DNA from 4 places in the Pseudomonas sp. M20 genome. Region 3 is predicted to be linked to each of the others. Evidence: riboswitches for the same ligand, from Rfam matches in the RefSeq annotation. Region 3 holds a riboswitch; each other region holds the start of a gene.
What was found. Region 3 has a riboswitch for cobalamin ahead of cobW (cobalamin biosynthesis protein CobW). Riboswitches for the same ligand answer to the same signal wherever they lie in the genome.

Region 1: another riboswitch for cobalamin. It lies ahead of ACI514_RS12550 (TonB-dependent receptor plug domain-containing protein); the one in region 3 lies ahead of cobW (cobalamin biosynthesis protein CobW).
Region 2: another riboswitch for cobalamin. It lies ahead of ACI514_RS13610 (ABC transporter substrate-binding protein); the one in region 3 lies ahead of cobW (cobalamin biosynthesis protein CobW).
Region 4: another riboswitch for cobalamin. It lies ahead of cobO (cob(I)yrinic acid a,c-diamide adenosyltransferase); the one in region 3 lies ahead of cobW (cobalamin biosynthesis protein CobW).

What each region holds. Positions count from the first base shown of each region.
Region 1 is NZ_CP173611.1:2,805,146-2,812,905, reverse strand. It holds gene ACI514_RS12560 (ABC transporter substrate-binding protein) at 1-241, opposite strand, end outside; gene ACI514_RS12555 (ferredoxin) at 238-597, opposite strand; gene ACI514_RS12550 (TonB-dependent receptor plug domain-containing protein) at 597-2,534, opposite strand; cobalamin riboswitch at 2,626-2,832, opposite strand; gene ACI514_RS12545 (saccharopine dehydrogenase family protein) at 3,000-4,127, shown strand; gene ACI514_RS12540 (DUF2269 family protein) at 4,129-4,620, shown strand; gene ACI514_RS12535 (thiol-disulfide oxidoreductase DCC family protein) at 4,604-5,071, opposite strand; partial or broken gene ACI514_RS12530 (nucleotidyltransferase family protein) at 5,173-5,732, opposite strand; gene ACI514_RS12525 (hypothetical protein) at 5,946-6,458, opposite strand; gene ACI514_RS12520 (OmpP1/FadL family transporter) at 6,543-7,760, opposite strand, start outside.
Region 2 is NZ_CP173611.1:3,078,524-3,086,283, reverse strand. It holds gene metE (5-methyltetrahydropteroyltriglutamate--homocysteine S-methyltransferase) at 1-772, shown strand, start outside; gene ACI514_RS13625 (GNAT family N-acetyltransferase) at 990-1,496, shown strand; gene ACI514_RS13620 (ABC transporter ATP-binding protein) at 1,480-2,244, opposite strand; gene ACI514_RS13615 (iron ABC transporter permease) at 2,241-3,245, opposite strand; gene ACI514_RS13610 (ABC transporter substrate-binding protein) at 3,254-4,267, opposite strand; cobalamin riboswitch at 4,411-4,605, opposite strand; gene ACI514_RS13605 (Ppx/GppA family phosphatase) at 4,648-5,583, opposite strand; gene ACI514_RS13600 (ParD-like family protein) at 5,969-6,196, shown strand; gene map (type I methionyl aminopeptidase) at 6,193-6,984, shown strand; gene ACI514_RS13590 (ABC transporter ATP-binding protein) at 7,187-7,760, opposite strand, start outside.
Region 3 is NZ_CP173611.1:1,811,422-1,819,181, reverse strand. It holds gene ACI514_RS08200 (VWA domain-containing protein) at 1-455, opposite strand, end outside; gene ACI514_RS08195 (ATP-binding protein) at 458-1,459, opposite strand; gene cobN (cobaltochelatase subunit CobN) at 1,698-5,546, opposite strand; gene cobW (cobalamin biosynthesis protein CobW) at 5,550-6,623, opposite strand; cobalamin riboswitch at 6,722-6,934, opposite strand.
Region 4 is NZ_CP173611.1:3,822,364-3,830,123, forward strand. It holds gene cobD (threonine-phosphate decarboxylase CobD) at 1-775, opposite strand, end outside; gene cbiB (adenosylcobinamide-phosphate synthase CbiB) at 768-1,676, opposite strand; gene bluB (5,6-dimethylbenzimidazole synthase) at 1,673-2,323, opposite strand; gene ACI514_RS16905 (cobyrinate a,c-diamide synthase) at 2,371-3,720, opposite strand; gene cobO (cob(I)yrinic acid a,c-diamide adenosyltransferase) at 3,717-4,328, opposite strand; cobalamin riboswitch at 4,409-4,634, opposite strand; gene ACI514_RS16915 (hypothetical protein) at 4,798-5,382, shown strand; gene ACI514_RS16920 (PQQ-dependent sugar dehydrogenase) at 5,449-6,762, shown strand; gene ACI514_RS16925 (C40 family peptidase) at 6,896-7,432, opposite strand; gene ACI514_RS16930 (C40 family peptidase) at 7,651-7,760, opposite strand, start outside.

The DNA of each region.
Region 1 (7,760 bases), 990 kb from region 3:
GCACGCCGAAATAATCGGCTTGCCGCTGACCGGCATCGTTGTCATCCAGATAGGCGACCCCGACCAACGATGACCCCGCGCCCAACGCCAACACAATGTCGGCCGCATGCTGGTTGAGCGCAACAATTCGCGAGGGTGGTGTTGTCGCAAAGTGCCAGTCCTCGCCGCAATTGCTGAAACTGTCGGCGAGCACTGGCGTTGAGCAGAGCAGGGCGCCAAGCGCCAACATAATCGATCTCATCCCCGCGCCTTGATCAGCAAATCCGCGACAATTTCCCCGCCCACCAGATGCCCCTCGACCAATCGCTGCACATCTTCATGGCTGTGCACGCCATACCAGCAGCGTTCCGGGTACACCGTCACAATCGGCCCCAGATTGCACGGAAACTGGCAGTGCGTGCGGGTCAGCAAGACGCCGCCTGGCGTCTCGATGCGATCGTGCGCCAGCAAATGCCGACGCAGGGTTTTCCATAACTGCAAGGCGCCGCGCTGGGTGCAGCGCGGGCCGGTGCAGAGGAACACATGGCGCGCATGCTCGGGCACGTGCGACCAGTCCGGGTGCGTGTCGACGCCGTCGACGGTTGTGATTTCACTCATCAGAAGCGGTACGTGTAGCGCACTTCGGTGGTGAACGGCCGGCCGAGGTTATCGACGTTGCTCGAACGGCTGGTGACGTAATCACGGCCGAACAGGTTCTCTACCAGCACGCTTACGCGGTGTTGGTGGACGTTGTCGAGGTAGCGATAAGCGTCGGCGTCGACCACTGAATAGTTGCCGTATTCGACTTGCTTCGAGCTTTTGATGTCGCGAATGTAGCGCATCGCAGCGCCGGCACCCCACAGGCGGTTTTCCGATTCATAACCCACCCGCGAGCGGGCGAAAAAGCTTGGAATGTCGTTGATCGTCACACCGGTGCGCGACTCGGTGAGGTTGCGCGTCATGTCCGCTTGCAGGCTCCACTGATCGTTGAGCGCCAGTTTGGCGTCGGCCTCGAAACCGCGCATCTGGATCGTGCCTTCACCGTTGACCCACTGAATGCCGTCGAGGGTGATCAAGTCGTCGATCTTGCGTTTGAACAGGGTCACGCTGGCGCTGAATTCGCGATCGAGCAAGAAGCCTTTGTAGTCGACACCGAGTTCAACGTTGCGGCTTTTTTCCGGTTTGAGATTACGGTTGCCGATCTCGTCGCCCGGTTCGTTGACGAACAGTTGCTCGGCGTTCGGCAGTTTGTAAGCGCTGCCGTACTGACCGCGCACCGACCAGTTGTCATTCAGGTCATACAGCGAAGTGAGCATGCCGACCGTGGCACTGTCGCCGCCGCTCATGGCTTCATGACGCACGCCGATGCTCGGGTGCCAGTCGGGCAGGGCGTCGATCTGCGGGCGCAATTGCGTGTAGAACGCATGGGCTTCAGCCTTGTCGTTGTCGATGATCAGCACATCGTCCTGGCCCTTGAACCACTGGTTGTCGGTGCCGAACACCAGCACATGGCCGCCGGGCAGTTCAGCCTTGCCTTCGGCCTGCACACCCCAATCGGTGAAGCCCCAATAGTCGTTGTGGTTAATGACTTTGGTGCCACCGCCGACGACGTTGTTGACCCGCGTGTAGCGCGTGTCCCAGTCGTTGATATGCCCTTTGACAAAGTAGCTCAGGCGCTCATTGATGGTCTGCTCGAAGGTCGCCGTGGCGATCTGTTGCACGCGGTCGTTGGTGGTGTTGTGGTTGTCGACCGGGCGGGCGAAGTCGAGGTTGGCGTCGGCGTATTGGTAGAACAGTTCCAGCCGCGCATCCTCGCCGAACGACTGAATGGCCTTGCCGCCAAACGTGGTGACTTCGTAGGCGCGGCGCTTCTCGCTGATGTTTTTCATGTCGCGGTTGCGATAGGGCTGGTAACCGTCGGAAACGTTGTGGCTGACATACGCCAGCAGACCGAGATCGCCGAAACCGTTCGTGAAGATGTTCTCGACGCGCGCGTCTTCGGTGGTGCCGCCGAAACTGTCGGCGCCCAGATTCACTTCGCCAGAGGTTTTGCGCGATTGCGGGCTGCGGGTGACGATGTTGATCACGCCGGAAACGGCCTGAGTGCCGAACAACAGACTCTGGCCACCCTTGAGCACTTCGATGCGCTCGATAGCGTTGGCCGGCAGGGTGTCCAGATAGAGGCCGCCGTACAGGCGATTGTTCAATCGAACGCCGTCGAGCAGGATCAGCGTGTCGTCGTTGCGCCCGCCGAGCAGCGAATAGGTGCCGTAGTCGAACGGGCCGTTTTTCGGCGCTACGTACAAGCCGGGAATGAACATCTGCATGACGCGGCTGACATCGGCGCTGGGGCCGGCGCGTTCGATCTGCTCGCGGCTGACGATCTCGACCTTGCTGCCGAACTTCGCCATCTCGGCGACAGTGGTGGACTCCACCGACGGTGCAGAAACGATTTGCTGATTGAGTTCCAGCGGCGCGTCGTCGGCCAGCAGCAGTGGGCTGAACAGGCAGCCGCACAAAAGGGTTGGAGCAGAAGTGTTGAAAGGTCGAATCATTGTCTTCTCGAAAAGGATCTTCGCAGAAGAGCATGCAAGAGAAGGCATCGCGCACAGCCAATACCGGCCCATGCCCGCCCACCGCAGGATTTTGCCAAACGAAATTCCAGGCCGGTCTCCGGGCTCGCGCGTATCGAGGCTTTCACCTTCCCATGGCCGTCTGGCCACAGTGGTGTATCGAAAGCATCACGCGCATACCGTTGCGGGGGCAGCACCGGACTGGTTCGAAAAGAACGTACCGGTTTCCCGTTTCACCCCATGCACGGCGGCATGGGACACCTGAAACTGGCCGGCATCTGAACATTCGACAGACCGTTCGTCAACTTGCCGATGAGTGCTCCTCAATCTGGATCTGCCAGTACCACCTATGGACGCCTGAGCGATCGCTTTGATCTGAATGGCTTGCCGACGTTCGGCCCTATATCCTGCACGCCTGTGTGATGGAATGACTTAGGGAAGAATTGCATGCCGTTCAGGGTGATGGTGGTCGGTGGTTACGGAAATTTCGGCAGCATCGTGTGCCGGCATCTGGCGTTGATGCCGCAGATCGGCCTGGTACTCTCCGGCCGTGATCCGCAAAAATTGCAGCGCAAAGTCGATGAACTGAATGGTCAATCGGGCAATGTCTGCGAAGGCTGGTGCGGCGATGCCATGGGCGCCGATTTCAAAGACGCATTGCGGGCGCTGAACATTCAGTTGGTCGTCCACACCGGCGGGCCGTTTCAGGGGCAATCCTATGCCGTCGCCGAGAGCTGCATCGACGCGGGCGTGAACTACTGCGATCTGGCCGACTGCCGAACTTTCGTCAATGGCATCGACGTGCTCGATGCGCGGGCGAAACTGGCCGGCGTGGCGATTCTCAGCGGTTGCAGTTCGGTCCCAACGCTGTCGTCGGCAATCATCGATGAACAGCGCCAGCGCTTTTCCCGCATCGACTCGATCGAACACGGCATTTCCTCATCGGCGAAAATGCCGGGGCTGTCGACCATCGAAGGCGTACTCGCCTATGCCGGCAAGCCGATCAAACAGCTGAAGAACGGCAAGGTGCATGAAGTGTCCGGCTGGCTGGACCTGACCTTGCGCAAAATGCCGCAGATGGGCACCCGGCTGCTGGCCAACGTCGATGTCCCGGACATGGACATCTTCGCCAGCCGTTATGGCGCGCAGACCCTGAAGTTCAAGGCCGGCGCCGGGCTGAAACTCGGCGGCATCGCCAACGGCTTGCTGGCGCAGGCTCTCAAGGTGGGGCTGGTGCGCGACCATGCGCTGTGGGCCGGCAGACTGCATCGACTGGGCCTGCGCTTCGAGCGTTTCGGCGATGGCAAAAGCGCGATGTACATCGACGTTCGGGGCCTTGGGTTTGACGGCAAACCGCTGTCGATGACCGCGCAACTCACCGCCCTGAACGACAAAGGCCCGGAAATCCCCAGCTGCGCCGCCGTCGCCCTGGCAACAAAAATGGCTTCGGGCTACGTACCGGCCGCCGGCGCCCGACCGTGCGTGGGCGAAATCAGCGTCGCCGAGTACATGGCCGCGATCAACGACCCGGCCAACCTGAGTCTGGTCGTGAACTTCTCGGACGGGCAGCGCTGACATGCTCTACCTGTGCCTGAAATACCTGCACATCATCGCCGCGATTTTTTTGTTCGGTTTCGGCATGGGCTCCTACCTCTACCTGATCGCCGCCAGCCGCACGCGCAACCCGCAAGTGATCGCCCACGTCGCGCGCATGGTCGTCGGCTTCGACACGTGGATCACCACGCCGGCCGGTTTCGTGCAGATCATCACCGGTTATCTGCTGATGCGGCTTTCTGGGCTGAGCATGAGTACCGAGTGGGTGCTGATGTCGCTGATCATCTTCTTCTGCGTCGGCTCGCTGTGGTTGCCGGTGCTGCTGTTGCAGAAACGCCTGTGCGTGATGGCGGCGAGTGCGAACGAAGTGGGCGCGGCGCTGGATGAGCAGTATCAAGCCGTGTACCGGAAATGGTTCTGGATGGGCGTGATGGGTTTTGCCGGAATGTTTGTCATCGTGCTGATGATGGTCACGAAGATGACGCCGGTGCAGTTGTTCAGCTTTCTGGTGTAGGTGCTGCGGCTTTCAGGAAGCGCTGTTCATGGTCCGGAGTGGGTAGCAGGCAGGTGTCGTATTTACCGAACAGGCGATAGCGGTTTAGCGCGATACGGTCGTAGGCCCAGTCGCGCAGGCTGCGGGGGAAAACGCGCAGCAACTGCAACGGTTGCCAGCGGGCGGGTAATTGGCGGATGACTTCGAAGAAGGCGTCGGAACGTTCCCAGTAGTGGCGGTCGCGGATGACGGCCATGGTGTCGAATTGGTCGATGGGGAGGCCGGCCCATGCCAGAAGCTCCTGACCCTCGGGGGATTGCACGGCGGCCAGACGTACGCGGTGTTGGTGGTCGTGGCGGATCAGGAAGCGTGCCCAGCCGTTGCAGAGTTTGCAGACGCCGTCGAACAGGACCACGGATTCGCCGGGATTGAGGAGCGGGGCGGCGGTAGGGCGGGTTTTTGAGGTGGGCATGGGGTTGGGTTCGGGAGAGTCTGGAATGTTGCGATCATAGCCTTAGAAGTTGCTGTCTGCGAATGGCCGTACCTGGCAAGAACCGGCGGGGGGGGGGGAACTCATCGCTCCGTGACAAACATCAAGTCGGGCCAAGTCTCACGCCACGCTTTGGCTCGAATGCGGTCCAGAAACATGGCATGTTTTTCGATTCTGAATCGCTCTGTTGGCCGCACCACCAGCGAGAACAGATCTTCCAGCCCGAACGGCGCCAAAACCTCTATCTCATCGTGATGATCAAGTCTGGCAGCGACGGCGGTTGCGGTTTCGGGCCAATAGGTCATTGCATCGGCAGCGGAGCGATAGGGAGCATCGGCGTTGCGCAAGTGCATTCGAGCCTGATTTTTTACAGACCAGTTCAATTCGCTACAGAGGCTCGATAGTGTGCCTTCCAGTGTCGAATCGGTTGCGCACTGGCACGTGCCGGGTCGAACCAGATGATATCGATATCTGCGCGCAGCGCTGAAGACTGGCGCTGATGCAGATGATCCCACACCAGGCTGCGCACGAAGCCGGCGCCAATCCAGCAGTCCGGCAAGTTCAGATCGCGAGCTATGCGCAGGATTTTCATCCTTACAGGATTCTGAGTGAGCAGGGTTTTTAGCTGTGCTTCGTGCTGCATTGGGGTTTTCTCATTGCGCTTGGTCATTTGATCTTGTCAAAGGTAGCCACAATCGTGCCATTCGATGAATGCTTTCGACTGTTTTTGGCCAGAAGCGGATCGTCGTGAATGTCCGCTTTCGGCCAAAAGCAGACGTTCGATCTCGACTTATAGCTACCCAAAGCGTTCGCCCCGAGTGGTCGCGGATCCTTGATTCGTAAACAGTTCGGCACTCTAGCGTTGTATAGGCGGAAGCGGCCCGACGAACATAACCTTTAGCCGATCCTTTCCGATTACACGCGCTAACTCTGCGATAACGCAATACATGAATATCAGCGTGATGAGCAAAATCTGCACCGCCCAAAAACGAGGCCAGTTCATCGAAGCCCATAACAGGGAGTTCGCTTCCATGAGGTTCGGGGCTTCTTTCCAGTAGTCGTAGAGCCGCTCCAGATAGTGGACGATCAGCGCCACCAATGCATACATGAGTGTCTTCCAGATAATATTCCAGAGCAGCGGCTTATCGGGGAAACGGTTGATGAAGGGCAGCATATCCGCGACCAAGACAGACTTTCCGAGTATGAGGGCCGCAATCAGCACCGAGGCTGAAACCGGAAGATCGACCCCAGACCCTTTGATCATAAGTGAACGAATCAATGCGACTATATGCAAGATAACGAAAAAGAAGATGGTGGGTGGAAGCACTTTCAGGAATTCATGTTTGACCTTTTTCATCACAGCGCTCATTTCGACGTCCTTTGGAAGTCAATAAATCCGCTTTGCACCAAGACAAAAAGTGTTCAAACACTCAAGGCATGGTTTTGATCGTCCTCAGAACCGCCACGTCGCACCACCACCGATGATGTGCAACGCGGCGTTCTTATAGGTGCCCGATAAGGTGGTGTCCGAACGTGACTTGGTCTGATCCACATCCATGTCGCCTAGCCACACAAGTGTGTAAGCCGCATGTAAGTCCAGTCCGTCGTCGATCTGGTAATTGATCCCGGTCGCAACACGCCAAGCGTCGCCCATCGGGTTATCGACGGTTCGGTCTTTATCCTCCACGGCCGAACTGTCATAGCCTAGGCCCACGCTCCAACGCAGGCGCGGCGTGGCCTGATACTGGGTACCGATCGAGGCGTGCCAAGTGTCTTTGTACTGGCGGTTGGCAGTTCGACTGACGTCGGCGGCATTGGCGTCGACCTCCACGCCGATTTCGCCGAACTCACTCCAGTCCTGCCAACCGAGGCTGCCCAGAAGTTTCCATTGTGGATCAAGGTCGTGGGCAATACTGAGCAGCACGGTTTGCGGCACCGACATGTCCAGTTCCAGTGAGTCGACATCCAAGCGCCGTAAAGCGGCATTGATGATCGGATTGTCGACTTTGCGCACGCTGGGACTGTCCTTGAATTCCAAATCGATCTTGCTGGTGTAAGCCAGGCCAATCTGCGTGCGTTCGCTCAAGCGATAGAGCAGGCCAAGATTGATGCCGGCACCGACGTCGGTGTCCTTGTATTCGAGTTGACCATCTGGACTGTCGCGCAGTCCGAGCAGGTTATTGTTGATCGCCGTTTCATTGCGGTAATAGGCGTACATGATGCGTGGGCCGATGCCAATGGACAGATCATCTGTGAACTTGTGCGCTAATGTCGGCTGGAATGACACACCAATGATCGCCGCTTCCTGGTTGAAGTAGCGGCCAGCCCAATCGTCATCGTAATCCAGAGCCAGACCGAAGTTACCGTACATGCCAAAGCCGATGGCCGAACGATCGTCGATCTGGTGGCTGACGAAGAAACTGGCGCCCGGCAAATAATGCAGGGCGTTGCCGCCTTCGTTGCCATTGAATTGGTTGTTGCTGTCACGAGAGAACCGCATGTCACCGAGGATCAACTGCCCATTGGCGCTGATCTGGGTGCCCTTTAGCTCTGTAAGGCCGGCGGGGTTGCTCATGAGTACGCTAGGATCGGTGGCCATTGCGGCGGCCCCGGCATTGGCAAGGCCGTTACCTTCTTGACCAGCCTCGTAAATCAGAATGCCCCCAGCCCA
Region 2 (7,760 bases), 1.3 Mb from region 3:
CGGTTATGTGTTTACCCGTTTTGGCTGGGTACAAAGTTACGGTTCGCGTTGCGTTAAACCGGCGGCGATCTTCGGTGACCTCAGCCGCCCGAAAGCCATGACTGTCGAGTGGATCCGCTACGCCCAAGGCCTGACCGACAAAGTCATGAAAGGCATGCTGACCGGCCCGGTGACCATGCTGATGTGGTCGTTCCCGCGTGAAGACGTGAGCCGCGAAGTGCAGGCCCGACAACTGGCCTTGGCGATCCGCGATGAAGTGGTCGATCTGGAGGCCGCCGGCATCAAGATCGTGCAGATCGACGAAGCGGCCTTCCGTGAGGGGCTGCCGTTGCGTCAGGCGCAGTGGCAGCAGTATCTGGACTGGGCGACGGAAGTGTTCCGCCTGTGCGCCTCGGGCGTGCGCGACGAAACGCAGATCCACACGCACATGTGCTACAGCGAGTTCAACGATGTGATCGAATCCATCGCGGCGATGGATGCCGACGTGATCACCATCGAGACTTCGCGCTCGGACATGGAATTGCTGGAGGCGTTCGAAGCCTTCGCTTACCCGAACGACATCGGCCCGGGCGTCTACGACATCCACTCGCCACGCATTCCGGACGCTTCGGAAATGGCTAATCTGCTGCGCAAGGCTGCCAAGCGGATTCCGGCTGAGCGCCTATGGGTCAACCCGGATTGCGGTTTGAAAACCCGTGGCTGGCCGGAGACGGAAGCGGCGCTGGTGCACATGGTTACTGCCGCCCGGCAATTGCGTAAAGAGTTGGCCTGACACCTTAACCACCTGAATAAACACAACCCCTTGTAGGAGTGAGCCTGCTCGCGATAGCGGTGTGTCAGTCAACTCATCGGTGACTGACACACCGCTATCGCGAGCAGGCTCACTCCTACAGGGGTTGTGTATGTATTTTCAGAAACGGGAATTCTCATGGCATCGCCGAAAAGCTGTTGCTACTGTAGTCAGCCGCAGTTCAGGTATTTGCCGCTAAATGAGTGATCAACCCGTTATCCAGACTGTGTCCGACGCAGACATTCCTGAAGTTCTGGATTTTGTTCTAAAGGCCCGTGCCGAGCTTTTTCCCAAGCTCAGCGCGACCGGTATGCCTGACGATCTGGCGCGTTTTGCCGAGGTTTATCTGCGTGGGGCAGGGCGCTTTCTGATTGCTCGCCATGAAGGGCACATCGTCGCGTCCATCGGCTATCTCCCTTACGACCGGCGCTTCCCGCACTTGCCCTATCCGGACCTTGAAGTGGTGGAAATCGTCCGTCTGTTTGTCCTGCCATCGCAGCGCCGCTCAGGGCTGGCCGGTGCGATATATCGATCACTCAAAGACCTGGCACTCGCCGACGGAGTCGAGGTGATCTACCTGCACACCCATCCGTTTCTGCCGGGGGCCATCGAGTTCTGGCAGCGGCAGGGCTTCGAGATAATCGATGTCGACGCTGACCCGGTCTGGCAAACAACCCACATGCACAACGTCATGAGTGAAATCTGAGAATCTGCGCCCCATCAAACGGGTCCGTCAGATAATGCGCCCTGACCCCGAAAGTCTCGTGTAACCGCTGTGGTGTCAGCACCTCCAACGGTTCGCCCAGCGCCACCAGTCGCCCGCGCTCCAGCACCGCCAGACGATCACATTTCAACGCCTGATTAAGGTCATGCAATGCGATCAGCGTGGTCACCGGCAACGCTTGCACCACATTGAGGATGGTCAGTTGATGCTGAATGTCGAGGTGGTTGGCTGGCTCATCCAACAATAGAATTTGCGGTCGCTGCGCCAATGCCCGAGCAATGTGCACCCGCTGCCGCTCGCCGCCGGACAGACTGCGCCAGAGACGCGTGCGCAGGTGCATGGCGTCAACGTCGTTCAGCGCCTGCTGAACAATCGCGTCGTCCGCCGCCGACCATGGTTGCAGCGCCGACAGCCAAGGCGTGCGCCCCAACGCCACCGCATCGAACACGCGAATGCCGTCGTCGGTGTCGGCCTGTTGTTCGACCACCGCAAGCTTTTGCGCAATGCTGCGCCGGGCCATTTTGCCCAAGCGCTGACCTTCGAGCAGGACCTCGCCAGCGCTCGGTTCGCGCAGCCCGGCCAGCAGTTTAAGCAGGGTGGATTTGCCGGATCCATTCGGCCCGACGATGCCCAGGGTTTCGCCACGCTGAACCTCAAGGCTGACACCGTTGAGCAACTCGGCGCCGCGCACTTTGAAGCTCAGACCAGAACAACTCAAAACACTGCTCATCGCGCCGATCTCCGACCCACCAGAATCAGGGCAAACACCGGCGCGCCGACCAGCGCGGTAATCACCCCGACCGGAATCACCTGGCCCTTGATCAAGGTGCGCGACAACACATCGGCAGCAATCAGAAACACCGCGCCGCCCAACGCACTGGCCGGCAGCAAACGTGCATGCCCGGTGCCGAGCAACAGCCGTGCGGCGTGGGGAATCACCAACCCGACAAAACCGATCGAACCGACAATCGACACCATCACCGCCGTCACCAGCGCCGCGCAGCCAATCAACAAAATCTGCACACGTCGCACCGGAATGCCGAGGGATGCCGCCGAATCCGCACCAAAGGTAAACGCATCCAGCGCGCGACGATGCCACAGGCACACGACCAAACCGAACACGGCCACCGGCACCGCCAGCCATACCGACGGCCAGCGCACGCCGCCAAGATTGCCCAGCAGCCAGAACATGATCCCGCGTGCCTGCTCGGAACTGGCCGAGCGGGTGATCAGAAACGCCGTGAGCGCGTTGAACAGCTGCGAGCCGGCGATCCCGGCAAGAATGATCTGCCCGGTGCCGCTGGCCGAACCGCTGACCCGCGCCAGCAGAATCACCAACACGAACGCCGTGACCGCGCCGGCGAAGGCACCGACTGACAGCGAGATCATCCCGGCGCCAACACCGAGCAGCGCCACCATCACCGCTCCGGTCGAGGCGCCGGCAGAAATCCCCAGCAGATACGGATCGGCCAACGGGTTGCGCAACAGCGACTGCAAAATCACCCCGCACGTCGCCAGACCGGCACCGCACGCGGCCGCGACCAGTGCGCGGGTCAGGCGGTAGTTCCAGACGATGCCTTCATCGATAGGATCCAGCGCGTACCCGGCGCCGCACAATTTGTTCGCCAGTACTTGCATCACCACGCTAGGTTCAATCGACGTCTCACCAATGGCCACGCCAGCAACCACTGCAATCAACAGCGTCGCCAGGGCCAGTAACGTGCGGATCAGGCTGGCACTCATTGCGACAGGTCATAGCCGTTGATGGCCGTGGCCAGTTGCTCGATGCCGTCGAACATGCGCAGGCTCGCCTGCATGGCCATGGCGTCGAGAATGATGATGCGGTTGTGTTTCACCGCGTCCATGTTGCGTGTCACCGGGTCGCTGCGCAGGAAGGCGAGTTTCTTTTCATAGTCGTCAGCGGGGAAGCGCCGACGGTCCATGCGCGCGATGACGAGGAAGGTCGGATTGGCTTTGGCGATGGTTTCCCAGCCGACCGTTGGCCACTCTTCATCGGACGCCACCACGTTACGCACGCCGAGGGTGCTGAGCATGAAATCGGGAACGCCTTTGTGCCCGGCCACGAACGGCTCGATGTCCATTTGTGCACTGGAAAACCAGACCAGCGCGCTGGCGTCCTTCAGCTGTTTGCCTTGGGCGGTGGCAATCGATTTGGCGAGGCTGGCCTTGAGCTCGTCGTTAAGTTGCTGGCCATGCTCCTGAACATCGAAGATCTGCGCCAGTTGGCTCACGCTTTTGTAAATCGTCTCGATGCGAAACGGCGCCAGTCGCGTGCCATCGGCGCCGACGAGGTTGTCCTTGGCCTCACAATCGGAGGGCAGCAGGTAGGTCGGAATCTTAAGTTCATGAAACTGCTCGCGGGTGCCCACCGCACCTTGTGGGCCGACCATCCACTCCAGTTCAACGGCAACCAGTTCCGGGCGCTTGCCGATCACCGATTCGAAACTCGGCTCGTTGTCGGCCAGGCGCTGGATCTTGTCGTCCTGCGCTTTGTACTTGGCCAGCACATTGTTGAACCACAGTGAGGTGCCGACGACTTTATCGCTCAGGCCCATGGCGTAGAGCATTTCCGTGCCGGCCTGGCCGATGGTCACGGTGCGCATCGGTGCGTGCTGGAAGGTCAGGGTGCTGCCGCAGTTGTCGATCGTCAGTGGATAGGCCGTCGGGGCCGCCTGCGCCATGGCGCAAAGGCTCAGGCCGGTAATGAGGGTGGCGATGCGGGGCAGCAGCATGGGGCAGTCTCCGAGGGAACCGTACGGGGAGCGGGAGAGTACGGATCGGAAACACATCTTCGAACGCAGTCAGGGCAACCGCGCAAGGCCGGGCAGCAAACAAAGACGCGCACGGCACGATGTCCTTCCCGGACACCCCGCCGGTTAGTAGTCACTGTGCCGGCAGGTCTCCTGACTGATGCGTCATCGCCTGGCTCCGGCCTTCCCGGGGTTCACCCAGTGGCAGTCGTGGAGCAGGCTCGGCACCTACAGTTGCGGGGGCAGTTCCGATCAATGCTGTGCAAGCACCTCGGATTCCCTGTTAGTCCCGTTCGGGAACCAGCGGCGGCATGTTAGTCGATCGAGCCGCTGAAGGGGAGACGAATCTGTCGTGGCGCGGATTAGTGCTGGCTCATCAAACCGTGCAATACGCCCAAACGCAGACCCGGTTCGGAGGGCACCATCTGCGCGATGCCGAACACTTTGAACGCCGCCAGCATCAGCACCAGACCACCGGGCAGAATGCTCTGGCGGTGCGCTTGCAGACCGGTCAGTTTCAGTTGCTGGACGTTGTTCACTTTCAACAGCAGCAGCGACAGGCGTAGTAGCCCGCCGTAGGTGATGCCGTCCTGGCCGAAGTCATTCAGGTGGTTGGCCTTGAGCACTTTGGCGAGCATGCGCGCAGTGCCGGAAGAGCCGATGGTTTGCTGCCAACCCTGAGCACGGTAACGCCGGGCAACTTTTTCAAACTGCAGGATGGCGAAGCGTTCGGCTTCCTGCAGCGCGCCGGCGGACACATCGCCGCCGCGAAAAAAGCGCGTGCTCAAGGTGCCGCTGCCGATGGCGATGCTTTCGGTGAGCAACGGTTGCGCACCCTGACCGAGGATCAGCTCTGTGGAGCCACCGCCGATGTCGACCACCAGGCGCAGGTCTTCAGCGCTTGGCAAGGCGTGAGTCACGCCGGCGTAGACCAGCCGCGCCTCTTCATGGCCGCAAATGACGTCGATGGGAAAGCCCAGATGCCGTTCGGCACTGGCGAGAAACAGAAGCGCGTTGTCCGCTTCACGCACCGCGCTGGTGGCCACCGCGCGCACCCGGCCGGCCTCGAAACCGCGCAGTTTTTTGCCGAACCGCGCCAACGCCTGCCAGCCGCGATCCAGCGCCAACGCGTCCAGCGCGCCACCGTCAAATCCTTCGGCGAGGCGCACCGGCTCACGCAGGGTTTTCACTTCCTGAATCTGCAAGCCCTTTCGACTGCGCACCGACTGGCCGATCATCAGGCGAAAGGCATTCGAACCCAGGTCGATGGCGGCAAACAGCGAGGCGTCGTCTTTCATGGGAATCCTTGCAAAGCGCCCGTCGGGAGGCGCGAGACGGTTTGCGAGGATTTTGCCGTGATCTTGATGACATCCTGATGACGGGGCAGGGGCGGCTCAATGAATGTGCGGCTGTCATGACACTGTCATTATCCGGCGTCTATGCTGAGGCCAATACATCGCGTGTTCTTAAAGTTTTTGCTGCCGGTTTTGGCAGCTTTTTTTTGCCCAAAATTCAGCGAAATCCCTGTAGGAGCTGCCGAAGGCTGCGATCTTTTGACTTTGTTTTTGGAGAGCAAGATCAAAAGATCGCAGCCTTCGGCAGCTCCTCCAAGGGTCGTATTTGCAATTTTTAATAGAGGTTGGCTAATATACGATCCATATACACATCGTATCGGATTCATATATGGGTATCGTAAAGATTTCAGAGGACATGCACGAGAACCTGCGGATCTCCAGCAACGCCCTCAGCCGCTCGATCAACGCGCAGGCTGAACACTGGATGCGCATCGGCATGCTCGCCGAACTGCACCCCAACCTCGACCACAGCGCCATTTGCCGCTTGCTGATCCGCGCCGAACAGAACGGTGGGCTGGATTTGCAACAACTGACTCAGGAAGCCGTCAGCGCATGAGAAACCAGATCAAGATCAACACCCCGGCCGACATCGCCCAATCGCGCGCTGCCGGCAAACTTGCCGCTGAAGTACTGGCGATGCTGGTGCCCCATGTGAAGGCGGGCGTGACCACCGATCAGCTCGATCAACTGTGCAACGACTACATCGTCAAGGTGCAGAAAGCCGTGCCGGCCAACGTCGGCTATCACGGCTTTCCGAAAACCGTCTGCGCGTCGGTCAATGACGTGGTCTGCCATGGCATTCCGTCGGGCACACCGTTGAAGGATGGCGACATCGTCAATCTCGATATCGCGGTGATCAAGGATGGCTGGTTCGGCGACACCAGCCGCATGTACGTGGTCGGCGAGGCGACACCTGAGGCGCAGCATCTGATCAAGACTACCTATGACGCCATGTGCGCGGGGATTCGCGTGGTCAAGCCAGGCGCCACCTTGGGCGATATCGGCCACGCGATCCAGACGTTGGCGGAGAAGGAAGGCTTCAGCGTGGTGCGCGAGTATTGCGGGCACGGGATCGGCAAGGTCTATCACGATGAGCCGCAGATTCTGCATTACGGCTTTCCCGATCAGGGCATGAAGCTTAAGGCGGGGATGATTTTTACCGTAGAGCCGATGCTCAATGCCGGCAAACGCCATGTAAAGAACATGCCGGATGGCTGGACCGTGCTGACCAGGGATGGCTCGTTGTCGGCGCAGTGGGAGCATATGGTGGCGGTGACGGAGACGGGGTTTGAGATCTTGACCGCGTGGCCGGATGAGATTGAAGGCTACCGCGCTATTGTCTGATACCGCGTCGACTGGTTCCCTCACCCTAGCCCTCTCCCAGAGGGAGAGGGGACTGACCGGGTTGATTGGACAAGTTACACCGACCTGAGAATGCAGCGTCGAACTCGGATTTTGAACAGCATGAAGATCGGCTCCCTTTCCCCCTCGCCCCCTTGGGGGAGAGGGCTGGGGTGAGGGGGTAAATCTCACAGGCAACACGCTATCAGTGAGCGCCGGCAGCCTTGTTCAGGTCGCTTTCGGTCCATTCGGTGTAGACGCAGGCGTCGGCAGTGGCCCAGCGCACTTGCACTGGGTCGCCAGCCTTGAGCGGCATGCCCGCCGCCGACAGTGCTTTCACCGTCATCGACGTGCCGCCCGAGGTGACTACGCTGCAGGTCTGGCTCTCACCCAGAAACAACACCTCCACGACCTTCGCTGAAACCTCATTCCAGCCCGACGGCAGCGGTTCGCTGATTGCTTGCGCCACGCTCAAAGCCAGTGCCTTTTCCGGCCGCACCATCAACAAAACATCTTGATCGGTGTGCAGCCCAGCGGTCAGTCGAATCGACAATGACTGGCCTTCAAACGAAGCCGCCGCATTGCCCTGCGCCTTGAGCTTGAGGAAGTTCGAATTGCCCAGAAACGACGCCACAAACGCATTCGGCGGATTCTGATAAAGGTCATAACCGCTGCCCAATCCAACAATCTTGCCGTGACTGAAAATCGCAATGCGCTGCGACAAACGCATGGCTTCTTCCTGGTCGTGGGTTACGTAAACAATGGTGATGCCCAGACGA
Region 3 (7,760 bases):
ACCGTCAGCCACTGCCCGGCCTGCTCCAGCGCCGCCAGCAACGGCGTGCCACCGCCTGCACCTAAAGCTTCCAGCCACACCCGCAAGCCGCTGGACGCCTTCAATCCCTGCACCTGCCATTTCGGCACCGAGCCACTGGCCGTCAACAATGCGAGTCGCGCCCGTTGCCGGTAAGCATCATCGAACAATTGCGCGAGCAAACCTTTGGCATCGCTCAAGGCCTGATGGCGGCGGGTCGAGGCGGAGGCATCGACGATCACCAGCCACAATTCATGCGGTGAGCGCGTGCGCAGTTGAAACAGCAGATCTTCGCGCGTTCGAGGCCGCCCGTTGAGTAACGAACCCGGCCAATTCACCGTACCGCTGCGCGCCTTATGGCGCTTGCCTTGGCGTCCGTTGTCCAGCTGTCCGGCGCGGGGTCTGGCATTCGCCCCCGCGTCGGATCGGGGGCGAATGCCTAAGGCTTTTTTGGCCAGCTCGGCACTTCACGGCGAGCGCCGGTGGCAAGAGCAGGCGCCGGCAGGTCGCCCCACTGGCCCTGCCCTTCGCTCGACGAGGCCTGGGTTTCGGCAGGCGACTGGGCAGGTTGCTGCGGACTCGATGGCGCTTGCTCACGCCGACGATGGCGCAGGGCAAACTCGGCCACAGCGTCGATATCCTCTTCGCCAATCTCCTCAGCGCCGCGCCAAGCCGCATGGGCGCGAGCCGCGCGCAACCAGACCAGATCGGCACGCAAACCGTCGACGCCAGCGGCAAAACAACGCTCGGTGATCTGCGCCAGTGCGGCATCGTCCAGCGCAATATTGGCCAAGACAGCGCGAGCATTTTCGCAACGCACACGCAGGGCTTGTTGCTCGGCTTCCCACTGTGCGCAGAACGCTTGCGGATCGCTGTCGAAATCCAGACGCCGACGAATGATTTGCCCGCGCTCGGTCGGTGCGGTGTGGCCACTGAGGGCGACGTTCAGGCCAAAGCGGTCGAGCAGTTGCGGACGCAACTCGCCCTCTTCCGGGTTCATCGTGCCGATCAGCACGAACCTCGCCGAATGCCGATGGGAAATGCCGTCGCGCTCGATCAGATTGGTGCCGCTGGCGGCAACGTCGAGCAGCAGATCAACGAGGTGATCGGGCAGCAGATTGACTTCATCGACGTAGAGTACGCCGCCGTCAGCCTTGGCCAGCACACCTGGTGAGAATTGTGCGCGGCCCTCGCTGAGGGCAGCGTCAAGGTCGAGGGTACCGACCAGACGTTCTTCGGTGGCGCCCAGCGGCAAGGTGACGAATTGACCACTGGCGAGCAGATCAGCCAGGCCACGGGCCAGGGTGGACTTGGCCATGCCGCGCGGGCCTTCGATCAGCACGCCGCCGATTTTTGGGTCGATGGCGGTGAGGCACAGGGCAAGCTTGAGGTCATCGGCGCCGACCACGGCGGAGAGCGGGAAATGTGGGGTGTCGGTCATTTGGGTTTTCTCTGTCGTGGTCGTGGGTGTGCTTGGCGTTGTGGTGTGTCAGTTGGGGTGGCCCTCACCCTAGCCCTCTCCCAGAGGGAGAGGGAACTGATCTGGGTGTTCTTGCAAGTTGCGCCGACCTGAATTATCGAGTTGACTTCGATTCTGAACAGCACACAAATCGGCTCCCTTTCCCCCTCGCCCCCTTGGGGGAGAGGGCTGGGGTGAGGGGGTGACTTTCCTGAGGACGCTACATATCTTCCTCAATATCCAGCAGCAGATTCTCCAGCGCCTCTTTATAAGCCCCCGGTTCCTGCCACATCCCCCGCTGCTGCGCCTCAAGCATCCGCTCGGTCATATCCCGCAGCGCGTGCGGATTATGCTCACGAACAAACTCCCGGGTCGCCGGATCCAGCAGATAAGCATCGGCCAGCAAAGCGTACTGGTGGTCATCGATCAACTGCGTGGTGGCGTCAAACGCAAACAGGTTATCAACCGTCGCCGCCATTTCGAACGCGCCTTTATAGCCGTGGCGCTTAACCCCGTCGATCCATTTCGGATTGGCCGCCCGCGAGCGGATCACCCGGTTCAGCTCTTCTTTGAGCGTGCGAATCTTCGGCAGATCCGGTTGGCTGTGATCGCCGTGATAACTGGCCGTTGCTTCACCGCGCAGGCTTTCCACGGCGGCGAGCATGCCGCCCTGGAACTGGTAATAGTCGTTGGAATCGAGCAGGTCGTGCTCGCGATTGTCCTGATTCTGCAGCACCGCTTGCACTTGACTCAGACGCTGAACGAATTGCTCGCGGGCGGCGGTGCCTTCGTCGGAACCGCCGTAAGCGTAGGCGCCCCAATTCAGATAAACCTCGGCCAGATCGTCGCGGCTCTGCCACAAACGCCCGTCGATAGCGCCCTGCACGCCCGCACCGTAGGCACCGGGCTTGGCCCCGAAGATTCGCCAACCGGCCTGACGCCGCGCCGTTTCTTCATCAAGACCCGATTGCAGCAGAGACTCACGCTCGGCGCGCACTTTTGCCGCCAGCGGATTGAGATCGTCCGGTTCATCCAGTGCCGCTACTGCCTGCACCGCCGCGTCGAACAGACGAATCAGGTTGGCAAACGCATCGCGGAAAAACCCGGAAACTCGCAGCGTGACATCGACGCGCGGGCGGTCGAGCAGACTCAGCGGCAGGATCTCGAAATCGTCGACACGCTGACTGCCGGTAGCCCACACCGGCCGCACGCCCATCAGCGCCATCGCCTGAGCGATATCGTCGCCACCGGTGCGCATGGTTGCCGTGCCCCAGACCGACAAACCGAGCTGGCGCAGGTGATCGCCGTGATCTTGCAGGTGTCGCTCAAGAATCAACGTGGCTGACTGGAAACCGATGCGCCATGCGGTGGTGGTCGGCAGGTTGCGCACGTCCACGGAATAGAAATTGCGGCCAGTCGGTAGCACGTCGAGGCGACCACGGCTGGGCGCACCGCTCGGGCCGGCGGGAACGAATCGGCCGCTGAGGGCGTCGAGCAGGCCGCGCATTTCGGCGGGGCCGCAGGCATCCAGGCGTGGGGCGACGACTTCGCGCAGGTGGTCGATGATTGCGCCGACTTCAGCCCAACGCGGTCCCTGTAGGAGTGAGCCTGCTCGCGATAGCGGTGTGTCAGGCAAATCTGTATCGCATGACACTCCGCTATCGCGAGCAGGCTCACTCCTACAAGGGGATTGCAGCGTCTGGAAAATCAGTTCAGTGGCAAACAGTTCGAGGCGTTCGCGGGTATCGCCAGCGGTGCGCCAGACTTCGTCGCTTTGCGATTGCAGGTGCTCGGGGCGTGGGCCTGCCCATGGATCGGCTAGTGCGCAATCGAGCGGATCGAATCCGAGTTCGAATGCTTTGGCCAGTGCGCGCAGCAGGCTCGATTGCGCGCCCTTCCCGTCTCCGCGTGGAATGCGCAGCAACGCCAGCAACGTATCAATCCGCAAACGCCCCGTCGGTGACTCACCGAAGACGTGCAAGCCATCGCGAATCTGCGATTCCTTCAAATCACACAAATACGTATCGAGACGCGGTAGCCAGATCGCCGCATCAGCATCGCTGTCCAGCCCGGCATCGAGTTGCAGTTCGCGGTCGATCTGCGTTTCGCGCACCAGTTGCAGAATGTCGCGTTGCAACTCGCGGGCACGGCGCGGATCAAGCAGTTGCGCTTCGTAATACTCGTCGGCCAGCAGCTCCAGATTGCGCAGCGGGCCGTAGGTTTCGGCGCGGGTCAGCGGCGGCATCAGGTGGTCGATGATCACCGCTTGCGTGCGCCGCTTGGCCTGGGCGCCCTCGCCCGGGTCGTTGACGATAAACGGATAGATGTTCGGCAGCGGCCCGAGCAACGCATCCGGCCAGCAGTTTTCCGAAAGCCCGACGCCTTTGCCCGGCAGCCATTCAAGGTTGCCGTGCTTGCCGACGTGGATCACGCCGTGCGCGCCGTAGGTATTGCGCAGCCAGAAATAGAACGCCAGATACGCGTGCGGCGGCACCAGATCCGGGTCGTGATAGACCGCACTCGGGTCAACCTGATAACCGCGCGCCGGTTGAATGCCGACGAAGGTCAGGCCGAAGCGCAGACCGGCAATCATCATCCGCCCGTCGCGGCACATTGGATCGTTTTGCGGCGCGCCCCAGCGCTCGATCACTGCGGTTCGATTGGCCTCGGGCAGCGCGTTGAACATCGTCAGGTAAGCGTCCATCGCCAAGCTTTGCTGGCAGGGCCGCAGGTCAATCGTGTCGAGATCGTTGCTGACGCCGCCGAGCAATTGCTGGATCAACTCGGTGCCGCTATTCGGCAGCTCTGCCGTGATCGGATAACCCTCAGCCTGCAACGCGCGAAGAATATTCAGCGCCGCCGCCGGCGTGTCGAGGCCGACGCCGTTGCCGATGCGTCCGTCACGGGTCGGGTAGTTGGCGAGGATCAGCGCGATGCGTTTTTCGCCATTCGGCACCCGCGCCAGATCGATCCAGCGCCGCGCCAGTTCGGCGACAAAATCCATGCGTTCGGGTTGCGCACGATAGCAGACCACATCGGACTGACTGCGCTCACTGCGCCAGGCCAGATCCTTGAAGCTGATCGGCCGGCTGATGATGCGCCCGTCGAGTTCCGGCAAGGCAATGTGCATCGCCAGATCGCGCGGGCCGAGGCCTTGCTCGCTGTCGCGCCAGCCGGGCTCGTTGTCCTGCGCGCAGATCGCCTGGATCACCGGAATATTGCGGCGAAACGGCCGCAGATGCGGCGCTTCGGGGCTGGACTGAGCGAATCCGGTGGTGTTGAGAATCACCCCCGCCTCGACTTCATCCAGCCAATCCTCGACCACCGCCAGGCAGCCGGGTTCTTTCAGACTGGCCACGGCGATCGGCAGCGGATTCAACCCCGCTGCCTGCAAGCGCTGGCAGAACACATCGATGAACGCGGTGTTCGCCGCTTGCAAATGCGAGCGGTAAAACAGCACCGCCGCAACCGGGTTTTCCGGCAGCCATTCGGCTTGCCAGTCACTCAGTGCGGCGCTGGTTTTATTCGGGTGGTAAATCGCCGTGCGCGGCAGGGTCTGCGGTTCTTCCCAGGCGTAATCGCGGGAGAGCCAACGGCTGGCCAGACAGCGGAAGAAATCCAGCGCATTGCCCATGCCGCCCTGACGCAGGAATTGCCAGAGCCGGTCGCGTTCCTCGGCGTTGACGGTGCTCAAGTCGCTGAGTTCCGGATCGGGACGGTCATCGCCCGGTACCAGAATCAACTGCACACCACGCTCGGACAGCTCGACCAGCCGCTCGACACCATAGCGCCAATAGGCAATGCCGCCATGCAGCGAAATCAGAATCACCTTGGCGTGGCGCAGCACTTCATCGACGTACAGATCGACCGAGGCGTGATTCTGCACCTGCATCGGATTGGCCAGACGCAGGCTCGGATAATCTTCCGGCAACTGCTGCGCGGCTTCGGCGAGCAGCGCCAGGCTGGAGTCGCCGCTGCACAGGATCACCAGCTCGGCGGGGGTTTGTCCAAGGTCGGCAATGTTGTCATCCGAGACGAATCCGCCGGGCTGAGTCCTGAGCAGGTGCATGGTTTAAACGCTGAGCGCAGCGCGCAGTTGCGCTTCGAGTTGGGCGGCGTCGAGTTCCTGACCGATCAACACCAGACGCGTGACGCGCGCTTCATCGGCGCCCCACTGACGGTCGAAGTGCTTGTCGAAACGCGTGCCGACGCCTTGAATCAGCAAGCGCATTGGCTTGTTCGGGATGGCGGCGAAACCTTTGACACGGAGGATGCCGTGCTTGACCACCAGTTGCGTCAGGGCGTCGAGCAGCAGGCTTTCATCGGCTTGCGGCAGTTCGATGGAGATCGAATCGAAGGCGTCGTGATCGTGGTCATCGTGGTCGTCATCGCCTTCACCGTGGTGATGATCATGGTGGCTGTGGCGACTGTCGATGTGTTCTTCGGAACCGGCGCCAAGGCCGATCAGCACGTCCAGCGGCAGACGGCCGTTGCTGGCTTCGATGATTTTCACCGCCGGTGGCAGCTCTTCGGCGACTTCAGCGCGCACGCGAGCGAGATCTTCCGGACTGGTCTGGTCGGCCTTGTTGAGAATGACGAGGTCGGCGCTGGCCAGTTGGTCAGCGAACAGTTCGTGCAGCGGCGATTCGTGATCGAGATTCGGATCGAGTTTGCGCTGGGCGTCGACCTGATCCGGGAACGCGGCGAAGGTGCCAGCGGCTACGGCCGGGCTGTCGACCACGGTGATCACCGCGTCAACGGTGCAGGCGCTGCGGATTTCCGGCCACTGGAACGCTTGCACCAGTGGTTTTGGCAGGGCCAGGCCCGAGGTTTCGATGAGGATGTGGTCGAGGTCGCCGCGACGCGCGACCAGTTCGCGCATCACCGGGAAGAATTCTTCCTGAACGGTGCAGCACAGGCAGCCGTTGGCCAGTTCGTAAACGCGGCCGGTGGCTTCTTCTTCGGTGCAGCCGATGGTGCATTGCTTGAGGATTTCACCGTCGATGCCCAACTCGCCAAACTCATTGACGATCACCGCGATACGACGGCCCTGCGCGTTGTCGAGCATGTGCCGCAGCAATGTGGTCTTGCCCGAGCCGAGGAAGCCGGTGACGATGGTGACGGGGAGTTTGGCCAGTGTTTTCATCGGTATGCCCTTTGGCAAGCGGCGGGCATACGGGACGAGAACCGGCAACGCACGTGCGCGCCCGGAGAGTTCGCCACCGGATCACCCCGCCCGGTTGAATTGAGAATCTGTGACGAGGCAGGTCTCCTGGCTGACGGCGTTCAGGCGCTGGGCCTGGCGTTGGCTGCGCCTTCCCGCGGGCTCATCGATTGAGCTGGCAGTGGCGTGGCAGCGAACATCACCGTTCACAGTTGCGGGGGCAGCCGCGGCATTGACCGCGTTCCCTTCTTAGCTTCGGCAACGGCCGAAGAACCTCGAATGCGCAAGGCTACGCATGGCTTGCTTATGGGTCAATGTTTGGATTGGGGGCATATCCGTTGCTGCGGTTTTGGCTGCTGGCGGTTTCGCTCTTACAGCGAGTCCCTTTTTCAAACGCCAAAAAGGAACCAAAAGGCTTTGCCCCGGCGTACGGCACTTCGCTGAGGCTCAGTGTTCCCTCGCTACGGTGTCCATCCGGGGGCATCGCCTACGGTTTGCTTCGCTGCACCTCCTCTCGATGTGTTCGACTTCGTCGAACGGCGCTGCGCGCCTAACCCCGGATGAACACCTTCGCTCGGCCTTCCGAAGGGGTAAAAGATCAAAAACCAAAGCCAAAGCAAGATCACAAGCCAAATCAAAAGCCCCTCACCCTAGCCCTCTCCCAAAGGGAGAGGGGACTGATCGTGGTGTTTGGGAGAGATGCGCCGACTTGAAATACCGAGTCGAACTCAGATTCTGAAACAGATCAAAAGCCCCTCACCCTAGCCCTCTCCCGGAGGGAGAGGGGACTGATTGCGTGGAATGGAAGAGGTACACCGACGTGGAATACCGAGTGGAACGCACATTTTGAAGCACCTACCAATCGGCTCCCTCTCCCTCGGGAGAGGGCTGGGGTGAGGGGCAGCAACAACGCAAATCAAAAGCCGAACGCGCCCCGCTCCTCACCACTCAATAGGCCGAGTGTCAGCTCGCCTGCTCTTGATCTTGATCCACGGGCGACATCGGAAGGCTGAGTGGAGGGATTGATCCGGGCGTGGGAGCGTAGCGACCGTTTGGCGCAGCCAAACACAGCGAGAGGAGGTGCAGCGAAGCAAACCGTAGGCGCTGCGCCCGGATCGA
Region 4 (7,760 bases), 2.0 Mb from region 3:
GCAGCGCCGCCAGCCGCTCACTGGCCTCATCACTGCGAATCCGTTGGCGTGTGTGCCCTTCAGTGTCTTGCAGACACGCTTGCCCGAGCACCCGCGTCGGCCCACTCACCGCCCAAGGCCCGACCTGTTCGGCGAGCAGCTTGAGCAACTTGCGCTCGGCCAGGACAAAGCCCAGACGCACCCCGGCCAGACCGAAAAACTTGCCGAACGAACGCAACACGATCAGCCCGACTTGATGGGCATGCGGCGCCAGACTCAGTTGTGGCGTGTTATCCATGAAAGCTTCATCGACCACCAGCCAGCCACCGCGCCGGGCGAGCCGCGCATGCCAGTCGAGCAATCGCGCCGGGGTCAGGCTCAGGCCGGTCGGGTTGTTCGGGTTGACCACCACCAGCACGTCGAGGCTGTCGAGAAAGAATTCGACTTCCTGCTCCAGCACTTCGCGCACGATGTAACCGCTGCGCCGCCAAGCTTCGGCGTGTTCGGCATAACACGGCGACAACACACCGACCTTGCCGGCCCGACGCAAACGCGGCAGCAACTGAATGGCCATCTGCGAACCGGCCACCGGCAGCACTTGCGCGGCACCGTAGTAATCGCACGCAGCTTGCTCCAGGCCGTCGTCGGTTTCCGGCAGGCGCGCCCAGGCGCGCAGCGGGATTTCCGGGATCGGAAATGGCCATGGCGCGAGGCCGCTGGACAGGTCGAGCCAGTCCGCCTCGGCAATGCCGTAATCGTGTGCAGCCTTGCGCAGCCGGCCACCGTGCTCAAGCATAGAATTCAGCCCCCACGCAGAGAATCAGCAGCCATAACCATACGCCGCGCTGGACCAATTGCCAGCCACGGTCAATGGAATCTGCATCGGCGGGAACGCCTTCACCCAGTTGCGGACGGTCGTGAAGTTCGCCGTGGTAAATCGCCGGCCCACCTAATTCCACGCCCAGCGCACCGGCGCCAGCCGCCATCACCGGGCCAGCGTTGGGGCTGTCCCACTTCGGCGCCTGGGTGCGCCAGCACTTCAGTGCAAGTCGGGTTTTGCCCAGCAGTGCGTAGGTCAACGCCACCAGACGCGCAGGAATGTAGTTCAACACGTCGTCGATTTTCGCCGCCGCCCAGCCGAAACGTTCGAAGCGTTCGTTGCGATAGCCCCACATCGCATCGAGCGTGTTGCTCAAGCGATAGAGGACCACGCCCGGCGCACCGGCCACGACAAACCAGAACAACGCGGCAAACACCGCATCACTGCCGTTTTCCAGCACCGACTCAGTTGCAGCGCGAGCGACCGCCGTGCTGTCGAGTTCATCGGTCTGGCGGCTGACCAGATAGCCGACACGCTTGCGCGCCTCTTCCTGATCATCTGCGCGCAAAGCAGCGGCCACCGGCGCCACATGCTCGCCGAGGCTGCGCATGCCGAGGGCGCAATACAATGCAAGAATCTCGACGACCCAGCCCACGTACGGTGCCCAGGAAAATGCGGTGGCGAGCAAGGTCAGCGGCAGCACCGCGATCACCCACGCGGTGACGCCGTGGCTGCGCCAGCCCCGGCCACCGGCGTTGAAACGTTGCTCGATGCGCCCGGCAAAATTGCCGAAAGCCACCAGCGGATGCCAGCGTTTCGGTTCACCGAGCAGCGCATCCAGCGCCACCGCGGCGACACTCAACAACGCCACACTCATTGACTCACTCCCCAATAATTTTCGTACAGCAACTCATTGAGCGGACGCGCCTGCGCCCACCCTTCGAGTACCAGCATCGGCGCCGGATAGAATTCCTTGACCGGGCCCAGACATAAAACAGCGAGAGGCTTGGCGCCTTCGGGCAACTTCAACAGGTCAGCGAGTGCCTGTGGCTCGAATAGTGAAACCCAGCCCATGCCCAGGCCTTCGGCGCGCGAGGCCAGCCACAGATTCTGGATCGCGCAGGACAGCGAGGCCATGTCCATTTCCGGCAGCGTGCGACGACCGAAAATGTGCTTTTCGCGATCGTCCATCAACGCGGCGACCAGCACTTCGGCGCACTCATGGATACCCTCGACCTTGAGTTTCATGAACTCGTCGCTGCGCTCGCCGAGGGCTTCGGCGGTGCGGATGCGTTCTTCTTCGACGAGGTTCTGGATCTGCCCGCGTAAAGTTCGGTCGCTGATGCGAATGAAGCGCCAAGGCTGCATCAGGCCGACGCTTGGGGCCTGGTGGGCGGCTTCCAAAAGTCGGCGCAACAGCTCCGGCTCGACGCTGCCGCCGGTGAAATGGCGCATGTCGCGGCGCTCGGCGATGGCTCTATAAACCGCTTCGCGCTCGGCTTCGGAAAATGTGTTGTCGGTCATGGCCTCTTCGCGAGCAAGCTCGCTCCCACATTGGACGGGGTGCTTGCTCAAGAAACGCAATCCCCTGTGGGAGCGAGCTTGCTCGCGAAGGCGGCCTCACGGTCTGGCGCAAACAATGCGGCAATCGCATTCGGATTCGAGGGAAAATAGAAGTGCACATAAGAGGCCGTCATCCGCCCTTCCCGATAAACCGCCTCGGCGCCACGCCCACCATTCGGGCTCAAGCCACGGGCAATCGGCGTCAGTTCGGTGGCGGTCAGGGAGTGATGATAGGTGTGACCGCGCAGCGAACCTTCCGGCAGATCCACCGCTTGCAACGCCAACGCCGCCAGACGCTTCTGCATCACCGCATCGCCCTCAAGCAGTCCGACCAGTTCGGTACGAGTGCCTTCAACGTCCGTCAAAGAGTCGAGCAAATACAACATGCCGCCACATTCAGCGAGCAACGGTTTCCCCGCCGCATGATGCGCACGAATCGCCTCAAGCATCGCGGTGTTCTGCGACAATGCAACATGGTGCAATTCCGGATAACCGCCGGGCAGATACAAGCTATCCGCCTCAGGCAAGTGCGTATCGCGGATCGGCGAGAAGAAACTCAACTCAGCGCCCATCGCACGCAGCAGATCCAGACTCGCGCCATAAGTGAAGGCAAACGCCTCATCACGCGCAACGGCAATGCGCACATCCTTCAGCAGCGGCTCGACAGCTATCACGTCAGGCGCGGCGAACTCAACCGCCGGTGGCAGCGCTACCTCGCAACTGCTGGCCAATGCATCGGCAGCGGCGTCGAGACGCACATCGAGGTCATTCAATTCGCTAGCCTGCACGAGGCCGAGGTGACGACTCGGCAATTCGATGCCAGTCTCACGCGACAACGCACCGTACCAGCGCAAACCTTCAGTCAGGCTGCCTTCGAGCAATTGCGCATGGCGCAAAGTGCCAACACGATTGGCCAGCACGCCGGCAAATGGCAAATCCGGCTGATACTTCGCCAGGCCCAGCGCCAACGCACCAAAAGTCTGCGCCATCGCCGTCCCATCAATCACGCCAAGCACCGGCACACCGAAGTGCCGCGCCAGATCGGCGCTGGACGGCGTGCCGTCAAACAGGCCCATCACGCCTTCGATCAGAATCAGATCCGCCTCGGCAGCGGCGTCCCACAACAGGCGACGACTTTCCTGCTCACCGACCATCCACATGTCCAGTTGATACACCGGCGCACCGCTGGCGCGTTCGAGGATCATCGGGTCGAGAAAGTCCGGGCCGCATTTGAACACGCGCACTTTGCGCCCCTGATTGCGATGCAAACGGGCGAGCGCGGCGGTGACGGTGGTCTTGCCCTGACCGGAAGCCGGCGCGGCGATGAGCACCGCCGGGCAGTGACGTGGTTGATTCAAAGTTCGACGCCTTTCTGCGCTTTGATGCCGGCCTGAAAGGCGTGTTTGAGCATGCCCATTTCGGTGACCGTGTCGCCCATTTCGATCATTTCCGGCTTGGCCGCGCGACCGGTGACGATCACGTGCTGCATCGGCGGACGCGCCTGCAGATCGCTGAGTACCTGATCGAGATCGAGGTAGCCGTGTTTGAGGGCGATGTTCAATTCATCGAGCACCACCAGACCGATCGACGGATCACGCAGCAGTTCGCGCGAGACTGCCCACGCGGCTTCGGCAGCGGCGATGTCGCGCTGACGATCCTGGGTTTCCCAAGTGAAGCCTTCGCCCATCACATGGAAGCGAACTTGCTCGGGGAAGCGGCGGAAAAACAGTTCTTCACCGGTGCTGTTGCGGCCCTTGATGAACTGCACCACACCGCACTGCATGCCGTGGCCCATAGCGCGGGCGAGCATGCCGAACGCCGAGCTGCTTTTGCCTTTGCCGTTGCCGGTCAGCACCAGCACCAGGCCACACTCGTCAGGCGAGTTGGCGATGCGTTCGTCGATCACGGCTTTTTTGCGTTGCATACGCGCCAGATGGCGTTCGTCGCGCTCGGGGGAATCAGTCATGGGGGAGCTCTCCGTTGAGGCTGGATAACGGCGGGCAGGCACAAGAATAGACGGCAAAAAGCCTGGCATCGCCCACCGTGATGCCGCTGGATGGATCAGGCCGGTCTCCGGGCTCATGAGCGGCGTTGGCCTGACTGCGCGCCTTCCCGCTTTGAGCAGTGGCATTCGACGCAGTGTTCACTCATTTACCGTTGCGGGGGCAGCGCCGGGATCGTGGTGGTTCTTCGTGCGAAGACAACCCTCACCGGCTTCCCTGTTTCACTCTGTCGACGCAGGTCACAGAGCACCTGAAACAAGCCGCGAAGGTTAGAGGGTTGGGGGTGGAGCGTCAATTAAAGAGGCGGCCATCGAGCGAATAACTGCCGTCGATCAATTCTCTGACGCCAATCTTGTGCCACACTGATACAAGCGATATCAAAGAGCCATGCTTTTTCCGAAACGCCCACTACAACAATAAAGGATGATGACGATGCAAGGCATGATCATCAGCAACCCGCGCCTGGAATTCCTGCGCCCGGTGCTTGAACGCTGGTTTGACTGTATCGACCGTTACAACGCCGTGCGCGGCGACAGCGACACGCCTTACTGGCATGACGAGAAAGCCAATCTCGGATTGCTCTCGGCGGCGGCGTGGATGGCCGAGCTGGTCACTTTGAACGACACTGCCACGCGCAAACAGAACGAAGAAGGCGAGCGCAATGCCCGCGCCGATCTGTTTCTCGCCGGTGCTGAGGACCGCGCTTTCATTCAGGCCACGCAACGCTGGCCAAAGGTTACCAACCTGAATCTGACCCAAGCTCTGCTGGACATCACCAACGATGCCAAACGCATCAGCTATGCCAGCGACCTCAAGCTCGGCTGCCTGTTTGTCGCGCCGCAAAAAGCCCAGCACAGCGCCAGCCCCGAAGAGTTGCAGGACATGGTCGACGATCTGCAAAAGGAACACACCTGTGCCGTCGCCTGGTATTTCCCCTACGCCTACCGCAAATTGCGCAGCGAAGCGGGCAACTATCACCCGGGCATCGCCGTGCTGTTCAAGGAAGCTCGCGGCTGAGCAGTTGAACCATCGGGCTTGCGCCCTCCTCTATGATTAGGAATGCATTCATAGGGAAGATCAGCAATGCGCAAGCCCCAGCTCGTTTTTGTCATCGCCTTCGCCGGAGGACTCGCCGCCTGCGGTGAAACCTCCAGCCTGCAAGTCTCCGACGGCACCGGCCCGTCACCGAAACTCCCCGAACCGAACAAGACCCTGATCCCGACGGTGAACATCGCCCCGGCAATCGGCTGGCCCGCAGGCGGCAAACCGACTGCGGCGGCTGGCACTCAGGTGGCAGCGTTCGCCGAAGGCCTCGATCATCCGCGCTGGCTCTATGTCTTGCCCAATGGCGATGTGCTGGTGGCGGAAACCAACGCCCCGCCAAAGCCTGATGACAGCAGTGGCATTCGCGGCTGGGTGATGAAAAAGGTCATGGGCAAGGCTGGCGCGGGCGTGCCGAGTCCGAACCGCATCACCTTGCTGCGTGACGCCGATCACGATGGCGTGGCTGAGACGCGCACGGTGTTCCTGCAGAACCTCAACTCGCCGTTCGGTATGACGCTGGTCGGCAACGATCTTTACGTCGCTGACACCGATCGCTTGCTGCGCTTCAACTACGAACCCGGCGCGACCGAAATCAAGTCGCAACCAATCAAGGTTGTCGATTTGCCCGGCGGCACGCTGAATCATCACTGGACCAAAAACGTCATCGCCAGCAAAGACGGCAGCAAGCTGTACGTCACGGTCGGCTCGAACAGCAACGTCGGCGAAAATGGTCTGGATAAGGAAGAAGGCCGCGCAGCGATCTGGGAAGTCGATCGGGCGACCGGCAATCACCGCATCTTCGCCTCGGGCATCCGCAACCCCAACGGCCTGGCCTGGGAGCCCAGCAGTGGCGCGTTGTGGACAGCCGTCAACGAGCGTGACGAAATCGGCAGTGATCTGGTGCCGGACTACATCACTTCAGTGAAGGACGGCGGATTCTATGGCTGGCCGTTCAGTTACTACGGTCAGCATGTTGATGTCCGCGTGTCGCCGCAAAACGCGGACCTGGTGGCCAAGGCCATCGCCCCGGATTACGCGGTCGGGCCGCACACCGCCTCGTTGGGCCTGAGCTTCGCCGAGGGCAACACCCTGCCGGCGCAGTTCAAGGAAGGCGCGTTCATCGGCCAGCACGGCTCATGGAACCGCAAACCGCACAGTGGCTACAAAGTGATTTTCGTGCCATTTACCGGCGGCAAGCCGAGCGGCACACCGGTGGATGTGCTGACCGGGTTCCTCGACAAGGACGAGAATGCATTGGGCCGGCCGGTAGGCGTGGTGATTGATCAGCAGGGTGGCTTGCTGGTGGCGGATGATGTTGGCAATAAGGTGTGGCGAGTCTCAGCCACGAAGTGATGTTGAATGTGACCTGAAACAACTGTGGGAGCGAGCCTGCTCGCGAATGCGGAGTGTCAGTCTCCATTGAGTTGACTGATACACCGCTTTCGCGAGCAGGCTCGCTCCCACATTAGGATTGCTGCGATTTTTACTACGGGTTATGCGCCAGATGCTCCGGCTGCAACACCCGCTTGGCACTCAGATAAGCCTTCTGCCAATACGCCTTCGACAGGCTGTCGAGCTTGACCGTCCCGCCCGTGGCAGGCGCATGCACAAACCGCCCTTCGCCGACATAAATCCCCGCGTGACTGACCTGCGAGCCGCCATTGGTGGCGAAGAAAATCAGGTCGCCCGTCTGCAAGCCTTCCTTGCCAACATTCGGCGCCTGCATGACGATCATCTCGCGCGTGGAGCGCGGCAGCGAGATGCCTGCTGCATCACGGTAGACAAACCCGATCAGGCCGCTGCAATCAAACCCCGAATCCGGCGTGTTGCCGCCCCAGCGATAAGGCGTGCCGACCAAGCCGAGCGCGCGAAACAGCACGTCCTCAGCAGCAGGCGAAAAAGCTTGGGAGGGGCCGAACACGACCGGGGCGCGTACCACCGGCGCAGGTGGCGGCGTGCGACTGGCGCAGGCGCTGAGCAGCGCTGCGAAGAAGATCAAAGTGAGGCGTGCCGACATCGTCATAAGCAGAACATCCTGATCTGGCTGCGGCTTTTTCTGCCGATGGACAGAAAACAAAACCGCCTGCGTGAGCACGCAGGCGGTTTGCCATCAATATAGATACAGGATTCTAGCGGCTACGCGGCAAACTTCAAGTAAGACTTTAACTTCACCTTGTAAAGTCTACGTCTACTCCGTTGCCGGAAGCCTGATTGTCGCCGCGAACGCAGCGACAATGGGGATTACTTGCGAGCGGTGACAACCGTCGGAGCGTTGGCCAATGCGCGTTTCGCTTCGATGAAGGTCTTGCTCCAGTAGCTGTCACCCAGGCTGTCGATGCGAACACCGCCGC